3 regions of the Klenkia sp. AC732 genome follow, and region 2 is predicted to be linked to each of the others. Evidence: riboswitches for the same ligand, from Rfam matches in the RefSeq annotation. Region 2 holds a riboswitch; each other region holds the start of a gene.
The links. A riboswitch is a leader RNA that binds a small molecule or an ion and turns the genes downstream of it on or off. The one in region 2 is predicted to bind S-adenosylmethionine.
Positions count from the first base shown of each region.

Region 1: another riboswitch for S-adenosylmethionine. It lies ahead of AC0IVP_RS12175 (aminotransferase class V-fold PLP-dependent enzyme); the one in region 2 lies ahead of thrC (threonine synthase).
Region 3: another riboswitch for S-adenosylmethionine. It lies ahead of AC0IVP_RS10690 (bifunctional o-acetylhomoserine/o-acetylserine sulfhydrylase); the one in region 2 lies ahead of thrC (threonine synthase).

Region 1 covers NZ_CEEDOS010000022.1:5,568-8,836, forward strand. The annotation lists partial or broken gene AC0IVP_RS12170 (DMT family transporter) at 1-318, shown strand, start outside; gene AC0IVP_RS12175 (aminotransferase class V-fold PLP-dependent enzyme) at 432-1,805, opposite strand; SAM riboswitch class IV at 1,846-1,958, opposite strand; gene AC0IVP_RS12180 (MetQ/NlpA family ABC transporter substrate-binding protein) at 2,075-2,890, opposite strand; gene AC0IVP_RS12185 (methionine ABC transporter permease) at 2,910-3,269, opposite strand, start outside.
Region 2 covers NZ_CEEDOS010000070.1:3,932-7,200, reverse strand. The annotation lists gene AC0IVP_RS21200 (GAF domain-containing protein) at 1-191, opposite strand, end outside; gene thrC (threonine synthase) at 314-1,600, opposite strand; SAM riboswitch class I at 1,619-1,746, opposite strand; gene AC0IVP_RS21190 (HAD family hydrolase) at 1,795-2,628, shown strand; gene AC0IVP_RS21185 (ABC transporter permease) at 2,647-3,269, opposite strand, start outside.
Region 3 covers NZ_CEEDOS010000018.1:59,254-62,522, reverse strand. The annotation lists gene metX (homoserine O-acetyltransferase MetX) at 1-11, opposite strand, end outside; gene AC0IVP_RS10690 (bifunctional o-acetylhomoserine/o-acetylserine sulfhydrylase) at 16-1,308, opposite strand; SAM riboswitch class IV at 1,354-1,471, opposite strand; gene AC0IVP_RS10685 (ABC transporter ATP-binding protein) at 1,515-3,269, opposite strand, start outside.

The DNA of each region.
Region 1 (3,269 bases), on a different contig from region 2:
GGCGCCACGGAGGACCTGTCGGCGACGACGTCCTGGCAGCTGCTGGCCGGCGGCGCGGGGCTCGCACTGGCGGCCGGGCTCTGCGGTGAGCGGCTGCCGGCCCTGGACCTGCCGGCGGTGCTCGGCTTCGCCTGGGTCACGACGGTGGCCACCGCGCTGGCGTTCGTCTGCTGGTTCGCGGGGTTGCGCCACCTGAGCACCGGCACCGTCGGCCTGATCGGCCTGCTCAACCCGCTCACCGGGGTCGCGCTGGGCTGCCTGCTGGGTGGCGAGTCACTGACCGGCCGGCAGGTCGTGGGCGCGGCGCTCGTCGTCGGCGGCATCGCCCTCGGCCAGCCGGCGGTGACCCGGGCGCTGCGCCGTCGGACACGCCCGCCGGTGCGAGGGGACGCGCGGACCGGCCGCACGCCCCCTCACCCGTCGTCCCCCGGTCAGACCGCCGGGCCGCCGCACCCGGCGCCGCGGGCGACGGCGGTCAGGTCCGCGCCGGCCAGCCCGGCGACCGGGCGCGGGTCGCTCACGGGCTGCCAGCGGCCCTCGACCACGGCGTAGTCCACCGCCGGCCCGTCGGCGACGAACCGGGCGACGGCGGTCACCAGCCGGGCGACGTCGTCACCGGTGGTGCCCACCCCGACACTGGCCCGCAGCGCCCCCTCGGGGACGCCGAGCCGGGCCAGCAGCGGGTGCGCGCAGAACCGCCCGTCCCGCACGCCGATGCCGTGCTCGGCGGACAGGTACGCCGCGACCAGGCCCGGGTCGGCGCCCGCGACGGTGAAGCCGACGACGCCGGTGGGCTCCACCGAGTCCGACCAGATGCGCAGCAGCCGCACGCCGTCCACGGCGTCCAGCCCCTCGACGAGCTGCTCGCGGAGGGCCCGCTCGTGCTCCTCGAGCTCGCCGGGGGCCAGCGCGGCGAGCGCGTCGCAGGCGGCGGCGAGGGCGACGGCGCCCAGGACGTTGGGCGACCCGCCCTCGTGCCGGTGCGGGGCGGCCACCCAGCCGGCCGACTCGACCGTGACCTCGGTGACGGCTCCCCCACCGGCCAGGTGCGGGCGGCCGGTGTCCAGCCAGTCCCGCCGCCCGACCAGGGCGCCGACGCCGAAGGGTGCGTAGGCCTTGTGCCCGGAGAAGGCAACCCAGTCCGCACCGGAGTCGGCGAGGGAGAACCGGCGGTGCGGGACGGACTGGGCGCCGTCGACGACCACCCGGGCACCCGCGGCGTGCGCCAGCGCGACGACGTCTGCCAACGGCAGCGACTCCCCGGTGACGTTGGAGGCGCCGGTGACGGCGACCAGGGCGTAGGACCGGGCGGCCAGCGCCTCGCCCAGCGCCCGCAGGGTGTCGGCCACGGTGGGCCGGGTGGGCAGCACGGTGCAGGCGCCGCCGCCGGACCGCTCGCGCTGCTGCCACGGCAGCAGGTCGGCGTGGTGCTCGCAGTCCAGCACCAGCACCGCGCCACCGGCGGGCAGGCAGCCGGCGAGCAGTCCCAGGCCGTCGGTGGTGTTGCGGGTCAGCACGCAGACGTCGTCCGGGCGGGCGCCGACGAAGGCCGCGACGGTGTCCCGCGCCGACTCGTACAGGGCCGTGGAGACCTGGGAGAGGTGGCCGGCGCCGCGGTGCACGCTGGCGTAGAGCGGCAGCGCCTCGGCCACTCGGGCGGCGACCGCGGCCAGTGCCGGGGCACTCGCGGCGACGTCGAGGTTGGCGTACTGCGCGGTGCCGCCGGTGACCAGCGGCACGCGGGTGTCGGCGCCGACGGCGGGCAGCAGGGCGGGGACGGGACGGCAGGCGAGGGTCGTGGACATGCTCGGACTCCTGGTGGGTCAGGGCCCGCACGCGAGGCGGGACCGGCGCTTGCGGCTGCGCTGCGCAGCCGCCGGGTCGTCACCCGGAGCACCCCATCGCGGTGGAAGGGTTGCCGACCAGCGAGCCGGGGCTTCGCGCTGGTACTCGTGACCTGGTCCCAGCCTGGCAGACCCCCGGGCTACCCGTCAATCCCGATCGACGTGGTGGAGAACAGACGGCACGGGCCGGACAGCCCCGCGAGGAGCTGCCCGGCCCGGGGCCGTGCGGGTCAGAACGCGGGGATGACCGCGCCGTCGTACTCGTCGAGGATGAACTGGCGCACCTCGTCGGAGTGCAGCAGCTCCTCCAGGGTCTGGATCCGCTCGTCGGACTCGTCACCGGCGCGCACGACCACCAGGTTGGCGTTGGGGTTGCCCTCGGCCTCCTCCAGCGCGAGGGCGTCCTGCGCCGGGGACAGGTCGGCGTCGATGGCGTAGTTGCCGTTGATCACCGCGATGTCGACGTCGGCCAGCGAGCGGGGCACCTGGGCCGCCTCGACCTCGGAGATCTCCAGGTCCAGCGGGCTGCTCTCCACGTCCAGCGAGGTGGGGGCGGCGTCACCGGTGTCGGCCAGCACGACCAGGTCGTTGGCCTCCAGCAGCCGCAGCGCGCGGGCGGCGTTGGTGGGGTCGTTCGGGATCGCCACGGTCGCGCCCTGCTCCAGCTGCGACAGGTCGGTCAGCGACTGCGAGTAGATGCCCAGCGGCTCGACGTGCACCGGCTCCAGGGCGGTGAAGTCGTAGCCCGCGGTCGACTCCTGCTCCTCCAGGTAGGGCACGGTCTGGAAGAAGTTGGCGTCCAACGAGCCGTCGTCCAGCGCGACGTTGGGCTGCACGTAGTCGGTGAACTCGACGACGTCGAGGTCCAGCCCGGCGTCCTCGGCCAGGTTCTCCTCCACGAAGCGCAGGATCTCCGCGTGCGGGACCGGCGAGGCACCGACGCGCAGCGGCTCGTCGGCGCCGGACAGCTCGGCGTCCCCACCGCCGCAGGCAGCGAGGACCGCGGTGGTGGTGAGGGCGGACAGGGTCAGGGCGAGGCGACGCACGAGGTTCTCCATGGGGTGGTCAGCGACGCGCCAGTCGGCGCGCCCAGGTGTCGCCGCCGAACTGCAGCGCCTGGACGACGACGAGCAGCAGGGCGACGGTGAGCAGGGTGATGTCGGTGCGGAACTGCTGGTAGCCGAACCGGATGGCGAAGTCGCCCAGGCCGCCGCCGCCGATGGCGCCGGCCATGGCCGAGTAGCTGATCAGCGCGACGACGGTGACGGTGACGCCGGCGACCAGCGAGGGCAGCGCTTCGGGCAGCAGCACGGTGCGGACGACGTCCCGGCGGCGGGCGCCCATCGCCAGGGCCGCCTCGACCTTGCCGTGCGCGACCTCGCGCAGGCTGGTCTCGACCAGCCGGGCCAGGAACGGGACGGCGCC
Region 2 (3,269 bases):
GACCGGGACGTCACACCGGTCCAGGACCGGTCGGTCATCCGGGCCACGGTGAAGACGTCGAAGTCCTCGGTACCGGCGAGGTCGGACACCGCCACCCCGGCGGTGGCGGCGAACGCCTGCCCCAGACCGGGCCGGTCGGACACCGGCGCCGGCACGGGCGTGGAGCCCACGGACCATCCGGACATGCTCATCGCGTCTCCCGCATCTCACCGTCCGGAACTATTCCGGACGAATGCGTTCTACATCGACACGAGCGGGCCGGTCTTGAGCAGTGCGGGCACCCTCCCCCCGAGGAGGGAGGGTGCCGCCGACCTCAGGAGATGAGGCCGGCCTGGCGCAGCGAGCGCAGCGAGGGGTCCACCCGGTGGGTGGGGCCCACGACGGGCATCAGCGGGTCCAGGGTCTTCAGACCCTCCCCGGTGTTCAGCACGACGGTCTCCGCGGCCGGGTCCAGCAGGCCACGCTCCACCAGCTGGCGCAGCACCGCCGTCGTCACCCCGCCGGCGGTCTCGGCGAAGACCCCGGTGGTCCGGGCCAGGTCCCGGATGCCCTCGACGATCTCGGCGTCCCCGACCCGGCCGACCGAGCCGCCGGTGCGCCGGATGGCGTCCAGGGCGTAGGGCCCGTCGGCGGGGTTGCCGATGTTCAGCGACTTGGCGATCCCGGTCGGCTTGACCGGCTTGACGACGTCCCAGCCGTTCTCGAACGCGGTGGCGATCGGGTCGCAACCGGCGGACTGCGCGCCGAAGACCTTCCACTCGGTGGCCTCGACGATCCCGGCGGCCGACAGCTCGCGGAAGGCCTTGTCCACCTTGGTCAGCAGCGACCCCGACGCCATCGGGATGACCACCTGGGCCGGGATCCGCCAGCCGAGCTGCTCGGCGATCTCGTAGCCGACGGTCTTGGACCCCTCGGCGTAGTAGGGGCGCACGTTCTGGTTGACGAACGCGCAGTCCTCGAACTCGTCGGTCTCGGCGAGCTCGCTGGTGAGCCGGTTGACCTCGTCGTAGGAGCCGTCGACGGCGATCAGCGCCTGGCCGTAGACCGCGGACTGGACGATCTTCCCCGGCTCCAGGTCGCTGGGCACGAAGACGAAGGAGGGCAGCCCGTTGCGGGCGGCGTGCGCGGCCACCGAGTTCGCCAGGTTGCCGGTCGAGGCGCAGGCGATCTTGGCGTACCCGAAGCCCTTGGCCGCCGTCGCGGCCAGGCTGACCACCCGGTCCTTGAAGGAGTGCGTCGGGTTGGCCGAGTCGTCCTTGACCCACAGCGGGGCGGTGAAGCCCAGCTCGTCACCCAGGCGCTGGGCGCGCACCAGCGGGGTCATGCCCGGGTCCAGGCTGACCCGGGAGTCCGGGTCCTGACCGGTGGGCAGCAACGCGCTGTAGCGCCAGATGTTCTGCGGGCCGGCCTCGATCTGCTCGCGGGTCACCGCGCGCATCAGCTCGGGGTCGTAGTCGACCTCCAGCGGACCGAAGCACTCGGCACACGCGTGCTCGGCGATCAGGCCGAACGTGGCACCGCAGTTGCGGCACACCAGGCCGCGGGCGGGGTTCGGGGGCACCGGCTGCGCGATCGCGCCGGTGGCAGTGGGAGCGGTCATGGTCATACGACGACTACCTCCTCATCTTCCCCGCGTCGGGCCGTCGAGCCGCGCAGGACGGAAGGGGCACCTGCTGCCCGCGTGGGTGCGGGCGGTGGTTGCCGGGGCTTCAGCGGGCCGTGTCCCTCTGCCCCTCGTGATGAGTGGAACGTCGGCCACCGTACCGGACCAGGGGCTCCGGCAGGATGACCTGCATGACCGCCGCGATCGTGTACACCGACCTCGACGGCACGATGGTGGGGCCGCGGGGCTCCTTCTTCCACACCGCCGGCCGCGAGCTGACCGACTCCCCCGCCGCCGCCCTGCTGGACCTGCACCGGGCCGGGGTGCCGCTGGTGCTGGTGTCCGGGCGCACCCACGCCCAGCTGCTGGAGGCCGGCCGGGTCTTCGCCGTCGACGGCCACGTCGCCGAGCTGGGCTCGCTGGTCAGCTGGGACGGCGGCCGGGAGACCCACCTGCTCACCGGTGCCCTGCCCGAGGAGCACGCCGGTCGCACCCCGATGGACGTGCTCGCCTCGCTCGGGGTGGTCGACGCCCTGCTGGCCGAGCACCCCGGCCGGGTGGAGTGGCACGCGCCCTGGCACGCCACGCACTCTGCCGACGCCCTGCTCCGCGGCTGGCTGGACACCGTCGCGGTCGACGACTGGCTGGCCGCACGTGGCTGGGGCTGGCTGACGGTCAAGGACAACGGCCGCGTCCCGCGCACCTCACGGATGACGCTGGACGGCGACGGCGACGGCGACGGCACCGACCCGCACGTCTACCACCTGATGCCGCGCGGCATCGACAAGGGCGCGGCCATCGCCTGGGACCTGGCCCGCCGGGGCATCGACCCCGCCGACGCCGTCGCCGTCGGGGACTCCGTCAGCGACCTGGAGATGGCGCCGTCGGTCGGCCGGCTGTGGATCACCGCCAACGGCGCCGCGGTGGAGGGGATGCCGGCGGCCATCGCGGCCCTGCCGAACGCCACCGCCACCCACGCCCCGATGGGCGAGGGCTGGGCCCAGGCCGTCCGCGCCTCGCTCTGACCCCGCTGGGGCCCTCCCTCAGCTGGTGACGTCGCGGCGGGCGAAGTGCCGGAAGGCCAGCGCGGTGAACACCGCGGCGTAGAGCAGCGACTGGATGACGCCGCGGTAGAGGTCACCGCTGTCGACCGGGGTCTGCAGCAGGTCCGTCCAGGCGAACTCCTCCGCCGTCGGGAAGTAGTCCCGGACGCTGCCCAGCTGCTCGACCTGGTCGAGGATCGCGAAGACGAACATCGTGAACACCGACCCGCCGACGGCGGCCAGCGGCGCGTCGGTGACCGTGGACAGCCAGAACGCCAGCGTGCCGACGACGAGCAGGTGCACGGCGAGGTAGCCGACCATCCCGGCCAGCCGGAGCAGCCCGTCGCCCTGGCCGATGGTGATGCCGATCGGCGTCTGGATGTCCTCGAACCCGAACGCGATCCCGCCCGCGACGACGGCCACCACGGTCACCGTCAGCAGCGCCGCCACCGACATCACCAGCGCGGCCAGCCACTTCTGCCGGAGCAGCCGCATCCGCGGGACCGGGGTGGCCAGCGCGTAGCGCAGCGACCCCCACTGGGCCTCGCTGGCCACGGTGTCGCCGAAGAACAACGCGTACACCACGACCAGGAAGAACGACGTCGTCGCGAACAGCACGAAGA
Region 3 (3,269 bases), on a different contig from region 2:
ACCCCCGTCACCGGCTCAGGCGCTCTTCGCCGCGCGGAACCCGGCGTCGAGGTCGGCGAGGATGTCCTCGATCCCCTCCAGGCCCACGGCCAGGCGCACCAGGCCCGGGGTGACGCCGGCGGTCAGCTGCTCCTCGGGGGTCAGCTGGGAGTGCGTGGTGGACGCCGGGTGGATGACCAGGCTGCGCACGTCGCCGATGTTGGCGACGTGGCTGTGCAGCTCCAGGGCCTCGACGAACGCCTTGCCGGCGGCGACGCCCCCGACGATCTCGAACGCCAGCACGGCGCCGGTCCCCTTGGGGGCGTACTTCTTGCCGGCCGCGTGCCAGGGGGAGGACGGCAGCCCGGCGTAGTGCACGGACTCCACCTCGTCCCGGGCCTCGAGCCACTCCGCGACCCGCTGGGCGTTGGCCACGTGCCGGTCCAGGCGCAGCGACAGGGTCTCGATGCCCTGCACCACCAGGAAGGCGTTGAACGGCGAGATGGCCGGGCCGAGGTCGCGCAGCAGCTGCACCCGGGCCTTGAGCGCGAACGCCGGGGCGCCGAGGTCGGCGTAGACCACGCCGTTGTACGTCGGGTCCGGGGTGGTGAACATGGGGTGCCTGCCCCCGGTCCAGTCGAAGTTGCCGCTGTCGACGATCACGCCGGCCACGGCGGTGCCGTGCCCGCCCAGGTACTTCGTCGCCGAGTGGACGACGACGTCGGCACCGAACTCGATGGGCCGGATCAGGTACGGGGTGGCGATCGTGTTGTCCACGATCAGCGGCACGCCGTTGCGGTGCGCGACCTCGCTGACCGCGGAGATGTCCAGGACGTCGCCCTTGGGGTTGCCGATCGTCTCGGCGTAGAAGGCGCGGGTGTTGTCCTGCACGAGGGCCTGCCAGGCCTGCGGGTCGTCGGGGTCCTCGACGAAGGACACCGTCACGCCCAGCTTGGGCAGCGAGTGGTGCAGCAGGTTGTACGTGCCGCCGTACAGCGACGCCGAGGCCACGACGTGGTCCCCGGCCTCGGCCAGGTTGAGGATCGCCAGGGTCTCCGCGGCCTGCCCGGAGGAGACGGCGAGGGCGGCGACACCGCCCTCCAGCGACGCGACGCGCTGCTCCAGCGCGTCCTGCGTCGGGTTCATGATGCGGGTGTAGATGTTGCCCATCTCGGCGAGGGCGAACAGGTCCGCGGCGTGCTGGCTGTCGCGGAACTGGTAGCTGGTCGTCGCGTAGATGGGCAGCGCGCGGGCGCCGGTGGTGGGGTCGGGGCTCGCTCCGGCGTGGATCTGCCGGGTCTCGAAGCTCCAGCCGCTGGGGTCGGTCATGCGCCACGTCCTCCTGGTGATCGGGAGGGCCCGGGCGTACGGGCACTCCGTCGCTTGCGCGGACGGCGGGCGCCGTCCACACCGGCTCTTCCCCTGGAGCACCGCAGACGGAGTAGCGGTTGCCGGGCAGCCAGCCAGGTGCTTGTCGCTGCCTCTCGTGAGCCGTGACGATCGTAGGACGACCCGGCGGCCCGCGTCACCCTGGGTCAGGCGGGGACGGCCGCCGTGCCCCCGGCCAGCAGCGCGTACCGGCCGCCGCGGGCGACCAGTTCGTCGTGGCTGCCCTGCTCGAGCACCCGCCCGGCGTCGAGCACCGCGATGGTGTCGGCGTCCCGGACGGTGGACAGCCGGTGGGCGATGGTGATCGTCGTCCGGCCGCGGGCGACCTCGTCGAGGGCGGCCTGCACGGCGCGCTCGGTCTCGTTGTCCAGCGCGCTGGTGGCCTCGTCGAGCACCAGCACCCGCGGGTCGCGCAGCAGTGTGCGGGCGATGGCCAGCCGCTGCTTCTCCCCGCCGGAGAACCGGTGGCCGCGGGCGCCGACCATGGTGTCGTAGCCGTCGGGCAGCGCGGCGATGACCTGGTGCACCTGGGCGCGCCGGGCGGCCTGCTCGATGTCGGCGTCGGTGGCGTCGGGCTTCGCGTAGCGCAGGTTCTCCCGGATCGTGGTGTGCAGCAGGTAGGTCTCCTGGCTGACCACGCCGACCACCCGGGCCAGCTCGGCCAGCGACAGGTCGCGGACGTCGACGCCGTCGATGGTCACCCGGCCGGTGGTGACGTCGTTGAGCCGGGACACCAGCGAGGCCAGCGTCGACTTGCCCGAGCCGGTCTCGCCGACCAGGGCCAGCGTGCTGCCGGCCGGGACGACCAGGTCGACGTCGGTGAGGGCGGCGCGGGCGCCGTCGTAGGAGAACCCGACGTGCTCGAGGCGGACCTCGCCGCGCACGTGCGGCAGGGCGACGGGCTCGGCCGGGTCGTCGATGTCCACCGGTAGGTCCAGGTACTCGAAGACCCGGCTGAACAGCGCCATCGAGGTGATCAGCTGACCGCCGACGTCCAGCAGGCCCATCAGCGGGCGGAACAGGGTCCCCTGCAGGGCGGTGAAGGCGACCAGCGTGCCGATCGTCATGCCACCCGACGTCGCGGGCAGGCCGGCGACGAGGTAGATCAGCGCCGGGATCCCGGCGAACACGATGCTCATCGAGGCCATCCGCCAGCGGCCGGCCAGCTGGGAGCGGACCTCGAGGGCCACCAGCTCCTCCGACGTGCGGGCGAAGCGCTGGGACTGCGCCGGGCCGGTGCCCAGGGTCTTGCCGAGCTGGACGCCGGAGATCGACAGCCCCTCCTCGACCTGGGTCTGCATGTCCGCCATCCGGCGCTGGCGCTCGCCGGTGACCTCGCGGCGCATCAGCGCGACCTTGCGGGTCAGCCAGATCGCCGGCGGCAGCACGACGAGGGACAGCAGGGACAGCCGCCAGCTCAGCGCGGCCATGGCGACCACGGTGCCGACGACGGTGGTGGCGTTGGAGGCCAGGCTGGTGGCGGTCGAGGTGACCACCGACTGCATGGAGCCGATGTCGTTGGTCAGCCGGGACTGCACCTCACCGCCGCGGGTGCGGGTGAAGAAGCCCAGCGACTGGCGCTGCAGGTGCGTGAAGACCGACGTCCGCAGGCCGTGCATGACCTTCTGGCCGACGGTGGTGGACAGCCAGGTCTGGACGACGCCGAGCAGTGCGGTGGACGCGGCGACGGCGACCATGCCGGCCACGGCCCAGGCGAGCAGCCGGACGTCGGCGTGCGGGAGCGCGTCGTCGATGACGGTGCGGACCAGGAAGGGGGTGGCCAGGGCGATCAGCGAGCTGAGCACGATCAGCGCCATGACGGTGCCCACCTGGAGCCGGTGGGGGGCGAAGAGCGCCAGCACGCGTCGCAGGGACACGGGGGAGCGCTCGAGCTGGGTCTC